DNA from 2 places in the Arthrobacter sp. zg-Y1219 genome. Region 1 is predicted to be linked to the other one. Evidence: riboswitches for the same ligand, from Rfam matches in the RefSeq annotation. Region 1 holds a riboswitch; the other holds the start of a gene.
What was found. A riboswitch is a leader RNA that binds a small molecule or an ion and turns the genes downstream of it on or off. The one in region 1 is predicted to bind cyclic di-AMP.

Region 2: another riboswitch for cyclic di-AMP. It lies ahead of QNO00_RS00045 (LysM peptidoglycan-binding domain-containing protein); the one in region 1 lies ahead of QNO00_RS16300 (NlpC/P60 family protein).

What each region holds. Positions count from the first base shown of each region.
Region 1 covers NZ_JASKLY010000021.1:96,050-99,252, reverse strand. The annotation lists gene QNO00_RS16310 (iron-dependent transcriptional repressor DtxR) at 1-354, shown strand, start outside; cyclic di-AMP (ydaO/yuaA leader) riboswitch at 420-631, shown strand; gene QNO00_RS16305 (M23 family metallopeptidase) at 634-1,407, shown strand; cyclic di-AMP (ydaO/yuaA leader) riboswitch at 1,528-1,690, shown strand; gene QNO00_RS16300 (NlpC/P60 family protein) at 1,694-2,563, shown strand; gene QNO00_RS16295 (NlpC/P60 family protein) at 2,597-3,203, shown strand, end outside.
Region 2 covers NZ_JASKLY010000001.1:9,061-12,263, forward strand. The annotation lists gene QNO00_RS00035 (sensor histidine kinase) at 1-356, shown strand, start outside; gene QNO00_RS00040 (hypothetical protein) at 412-1,005, shown strand; gene QNO00_RS00045 (LysM peptidoglycan-binding domain-containing protein) at 1,184-2,044, opposite strand; cyclic di-AMP (ydaO/yuaA leader) riboswitch at 2,048-2,194, opposite strand; gene QNO00_RS00050 (LbetaH domain-containing protein) at 2,374-2,985, opposite strand.

The sequences.
Region 1 (3,203 bases):
CTCTATGAGCTCCTGGGCCGCCCCAGCGAGTCGCCGTACGGCAACCCGATTCCCGGGCTCGAACAGATCGGCGGCGTGCCTGCTGAACTCTTTCACCACGGAGTCACCAACCTCGTGGCGGCCGTGGCTGCCGCCGATCCCGGAACCAAGCTGAAGCTGGTCCGCTTGGCGGAGCCGGTGCAGGTGGAGCCGGAACTGCTGACCCAGCTGGACGAGGCCGGATTGCGCCCCGGCGCCGAGCTGACGGCGGAGGTCGTGGCGGGTTACATCTCCGTGCGCGTTCCCGGCATCGAAGGTGCCCTGGAACTGCCTCCAGAGGTGGCCGCGCACGTCTTTGTGTCCACAGCAGGATAACGGAATGGTCTCTTTTGTCGGGCTTCCCCTATAGTGACTAACTGACGTTGAAATAACACCGTTATCCGGGCCTTACGCCGAACCCTGCCACTGGCCCGGAATTGCATACCGTTCAGGCAGGGGCGGAGGACCCATCAACTGGCAGCCACAGCTGCCTTGGGGTGAAGCCTCCAGCATCAGCACACCGCCGCGTACGCCGCGGCCTGTGGTGAGTGGGGGCCGAGTATTCTCTACTCGAATCCGACAGCTAACTTCGCAGGCATATGAGAGAGGTATACCTTGTCGAAGCATGCTGCCCCGGGCAGGCGCCGCGCGTCCGCTCCGGTTACGGCCCCGCGCCCACGGAACGGCCAACCATCGGGCCGCCGCCGGGCCGAAACAAAACCCAGCTCCTTCGGTGGTGCAGCCCAGAAAGTTGCCATCACCGCCGCGACGTCGGGCCTGATCCTTACCGTCGCCCTCCCCACTACTGCAGCGGTCCCTGAGCCGATCGAAGAGATGCAGACCGCAGCCGTTGAGGAAGCAGTGGTGGTTTCCGCTGACCCCAATGCAACCGTTGAGTTCGAACGCGCCGCGCTGACCAGCAAGTCCGATCCGGATGCGAAGCTGCGCCAGGTCGTCGTGGCTGCGGGCAGCGAAGTTGCCGCGGGCGCTGCCAAGGGGACCCTGGCCACACCGCTGGCCTCGGATCTGGTTCAGACCTCAGGGTTCGGCTACCGGGTCAGCCCCATCACCGGCAGCGCCGGCGAACTGCACCGCGGCCAGGACTTCGCCGCGGCCTGCGGCACCGATGTTACGGCCGCTGCCTCCGGAACGGTGACCTTTGCCGGCTGGCACGGCGGCGGCGGCGGAAACCGCGTCGTCGTGGACCACGGCAACGGCGTGGAGACCACCTACAACCACATGTCCAACCTTGCGGTTGGCGTTGGCGCCACGGTGGAGCGCGGAGACCTGGTGGGTGCCAGCGGCACCACGGGCGCGTCCACCGGCTGCCACCTGCACTTTGAGGTCATGGTTAACGGCGACGTAGTGGACCCGTTGGGCTGGCTGTAACCGCAGGTAAACCATTCCGTGACCGGAACGTGACATTGGTCAAATGTTGTTGTACGCTCTTCCTCGTGCCCGATCGGCCAAAGATCGGGCACTCTCGAACAGATCGCCGAGCTCTGCCACTGTTTGAGATCCGTTCGCAACATCGCATGGCAGAGGCGGGGGAACCACATTCGGGTTTCGCAAGAAACCCTAGGGGTTAAGTTGCACGGGCCTGGCGGTCCAGCAACCGGGTGACTCCCATCCGAATCCGACAGCTCACCTCGTAGGCATTGGGAGAGGCAAACTTGTGTCATCAGTAGCTCATGGCCGTCGTCGCGCGGCCACCACCCAGACGAGCCCAATTTCAGCACTATCCCGGGCCGTTACCTCCAACGCTGGAACCATTGGCCGCCAGGCCGCAGTCGTCGTCGCCGCTTCCGGCCTCGTACTGGCCGCGGGCCTTCCCGCCCAGGCAGCCGCCAACACCGATCGCCAGGCACTGGAAGCCACGCCGCTGAGCGTCGTGACCTCCACCGGAGCCGTTTCGGTTTCCGCGCAGGCGCCGTTTGAACTGGCAACGCTGGAATCCGTTTCCTCGGTTTCCGGAGCCGACTACCGCGCGCAGGTTGCAGCAGAAGAAGCCGCCGCCGCAGCCGCAGTTGTTGCACAGGAGCAGGCAGCAGCGCAGGCAAAGCAGGCTGCCGCCCTTCAGGCCCAGCAGGTCGCCGCGAGCACCAAGGCCTACGCAGCCCCGGCAGTCGCAGCCTCTGCAGCCTCAGCCCCGGCAGCCGCAGCCCCCGCTGCGGCACCTTCCGCCGGCCAGGCCGCCCCCGCAGCAGCGACGCCGGCTCCGGCCCCCGTCGCCTCTAGCGGAGCAGGCGCGGCCCTCGTGGCCTCCGCCTACAGCCAGATCGGCGTTGCGCAGGACTGCACCGCCATGGTTGAGAAGGCGCTTCGTTCCATCGGTAAGTCCGTGGGAGACCTTGCACCGGCACAGTTCTACGCCTACGGCTCGGTTGTCGGCTCTCCCCAGCCCGGTGACCTCGTCATCACTTCCGGCCACGTAGCGATCTACGTCGGCAACGGCCAGGTCATCAGCGGCGGCTTCGACGGCATGAACACCGTGCTGCACCCGCTGTCCTACCTCGGCGGCGCAAGCTTCGTCCGCGTCAGCTAAGCCCAGTTGTCACCTAACGGAGATCGCAGCCGCATGACATCGACAACTGAGCGCGCCCGCCATCGGGCGCCGGTGAAACGTACCGCACCGCTGACCGCGCTGGCCCAGGCAATGACCGCCAACGCGGGAACTGTCGGACGCCAGGCCGCTGTCGTCGTCGCCGCCTCGGGACTTGTCCTGAGCACCGGCGTCGCCGCCAATGCTTCCGGATCAGACCTGGTCCGCGACGTCCAGACCAGCACCCTGGACCTGTCCTCGGCTGCTCCGCTGACAGTTCCGGAAACCGCAACGGTGAACTTTGACCGACCGGCAGTGGCCGGCGTCATCGTGGCCCCCGAGCCTGCGCCGCAGGCCCAGGTTGCCGTTCAGGCCCGGCCGGCGGCAACGCTGGACGCAGCCGCGCCGGGTGAAGCACCCGCAGCCGCGCCGGGTGAAGCACTCGCAGCCCAGCCGGGTGAAGCACTCGCAGCCGTGCCGGCCGCGGGTGCGGCTGCTCCGGCTGTGGCTGCTCCCGCCCGGCAGGAAGCCCCTGCTGCGTCGTCGGGCACCGCAGCGATTATCGCAGCGGCCGCCTACGCACAGCTGGGCGTCTCGCAGGACTGCACCATGCTGGTAACCAATTCGCTGGCTGCAGCAGGCA
Region 2 (3,203 bases), on a different contig from region 1:
GGGTGTCCGACGACGGCCCCGGTTTTCCGCCCGGCTTCAGCCGGCATGCCTTTGAGCGGTTTGCATCGGCGCGGAGCCGGGACCGGCAGGGAGCCGGCGATGATTCCGAAGGCTCAAAGGGCGGGGACGGCTCCTCAGCGCAGCCGCGGCACTATGGGCTCGGGCTGGCACTGGTTGCGGAGATTGCCGCCCGATACGGCGGCAGCGTCCGTGCTTTGCCGGCCGGCGCAGGCGAACGTGCCGGTAACACCGAAGCTTCCGGCGGCGTCGTGGAAGTCCGGCTGCCGCTCGATAACAGCAGGCGCGGGCGGCGGACCAGGTGGGGGAGGCTGCGCGGACTGCGGGAGCGGAACTAAGAATCCTCGAAGAATCTGATTCGAAAATGGAAGCGTCAGCAAACCACTTTCGGAGGTGAAGATTACGATGGTTTTCCGGGACAAGACCACGGTTCTCCGGGACAAGGCCAGAGGGCCACTTGGGTGGATACTCGGCGTCGTCGGCGGTCTGGCGCTGCTGGTCGGCTCCTTTTTTGCCGGCGTGGCCACCGCGGATACCTCAGGGGACCAGGAACAGGCCTCGGTTACCGAGCAGGAAGTCCAGCGGGAGCAGGACACGGACAAACAGGGCGCCGAGGACCAGGACGCCGAGGACCGAAGCGCTGAGGACCAGGACACCCGGTCCGAGAGCCGTCCGCAACTCGACGACGAGGACGCAGACGCAGACGCCAACGCAGAGGCCGACGGCGAAGCCGAAACCGAAGCCGATACCGATGGGGACGGGCGCCCCCATAAGCATCACCACAGAGGCGACGACGGGATTCCGGGCGACGGAGACGAGCCTGGGAACGGTCCTGCCGAAGACGGAGACAAAATCCGAGGCGATGGCGACGGTCCTGCTGACGACGGCGACGGCCCCGCCGGCGACGATGCTTCCGGCAAGGAGCCGAAACCTCAGGACGACGCTGAAACTCAGGACAACACTGAGCAGGACGCCCCGACCACCTAAGGCAGTCCGACACGGGACACCGGAAACGGAACGTCCGGACAGAACGTCCGGACAGAACGTCTGGACAGAACACCCGGACACGCAAAAACACCCGGCCAAAGGGCCGGGTGTTTTTGGTGGAGCTGCCGGAGGACGAGCCGTTCACTTCCCGCCCTCCGGCGGGATTGCTACTGCGAAATTACGCTACGCGGTAGTAGACGGCGCCGGAGCCGACGTTAGCGCTCTGCTCAACGGTCTGGTTGCCGTTCCATCCGCTGTGGATGGCCTGTCCGTTGCCGGTGTAGATGGCAATGTGGGCAAAGCCCATGCCGCCGTCGGCGTAGAAGGCGATGTCGCCGGGCTGCGGGTCAGTGACCGGGGTTCCGTAGGCAGCAAGCTGCGCGGGGGACAGGTCGCCAACCGAGTGGCCGGCTGCCCGGAGGGCAACCTCAACCAGGACGGTGCAGTCCTGCATGGCGCCCATCTGGGACTGAGCGGATGCAAGCATGATCTGGTTGGTGCCGGTTACGGCAGCAGGAGTCACGGCGGACGCCTGGGTGCTGATGCTGCTGAAGTCGGCTGCAGCAGGCTCGGCCGCGGGGGCCGGAGCAGCGGCAACAACAGGAGCGGCAACAGGAGCTGCGGCGGCGCCACCGGCGTAGGTGATGACATCACCGGGGTAGATGATGGAGTCCAGCGCAAGGCCGTTCTGCGCCAGGATGTCGTTCAGGTTGACGCCGTACGTTGCAGCAATCTTGCTGAGCGTATCGCCGGACTGAACAACGTGAGTGGATCCTGCAGATGCCGGGGCCTCAACGGGAGCGGTTACAGCGGCGGGTGCGGCTACAGGGGCCGGTGCGCTGTAGGACTCGGCTGAGTCGTTGGCGATGACGCCGGCCGAGGCCGGAGCGGCCATGCCGAGCAGCAGAGTGGAGCCTGCGGCCATGACGGCAGCGGCGCTGCCGATGGTGCGTGCTTTGCCGTTGGTGGCGTTAGCAACTGCGGCCAGGAGCCCGGCGTTGTTGGCACGGTGGCGTCCACGAGTGTTATTGAAAGACAATGAGTTACCTCTCCCGATACCTGCGAGGTGAGCTGTCGGATGCGGATGGGAGTCACCCGGTCAGCTAAAGAAACCTTCGGCTGACTTAACCCCAAGGATTCAAAGGAACCCGTTTATGGTTCCCCCGCCTCTGCCGAAGTGTTTATATCTGTGGACCTTGACCAGCGGCAGAGCTAGGTAACAAGCCAAGGGAGCCGCTTCAGATAACGGCACGACCACTACGCTACAAGACGATTACGCAAAGGTAACTATTTAGTAACGGAGCTCGCATTTTCGCCTGGGTGCCGCCTCTCGGTAATTGCAGGCCGCAGCTGCCTGGGCCGGAGGGATCAGGCGGGCGAATCGGTCTGGCGTACGACGTCGGCTGTCGCGAAGTCGCCAAAGCCCTGAACCAGTTCGCCGGGAGCGAGCCTCAGTCCGCGAGCGAGTCCCGTTCCCCTAAGGACAGCACCGCGCTTCTCCGCCGGATTTGAGCGGAAGTCTCCGCCGTCGGCGAGAACCACTGAATCAGCTTCGACGGCACCCACGATCTGTGAGCCGGTGCCAAGCACCGACCGGCCGGTCACCACGGGGCCGTTGCCCAGCCGTGCGCCGTCGCCCACTGCCACGGCATGGGTCCGGCCCGCCTTGAGCTGGACTCCGCCGGGCCCCAGCGTGATTTCGGAGCCGAGGAGGAGCATTCCGCCGTGCGCGGCGGTGAGGAAGGTGCCGGGATAGAAAATATTCCGGTGTCCGATAACGCAGGAACTCTGGTCATCCACCTGGATAACCACTCCGGGATACAGCACATTGCCTTCGCCGAGCTGAGCTCTTCGTGAAATCAAGGTCGATGACGGATCAAGTATCTGCTGGGTAGCGCACAGCTGCAGAACTTCCGCGACGGTGAGGAATCCTAAATCCTGGCGAATGCTGTCGGCATCGGTTCGCTGAGGCGCTGGCATAATTCTTCTCTTCTTTCGTGATCTGGCCGGATCGCAATATATCAACTCGCCGGGAGCACTCTTAGCCTACCGTCCTTGCCCGGGTGCTGCCCGGGTGCTGCGGCGGCAGAACGCCCGGCGGCGCGGTAGTCGGCCGCTCGGCGGGCCGGTTCGGTGCCGACGGAAACAAAAGGCGTGAAAAGACACGAAAAATCATCCCCGGTGAAAGCAACCTGGTC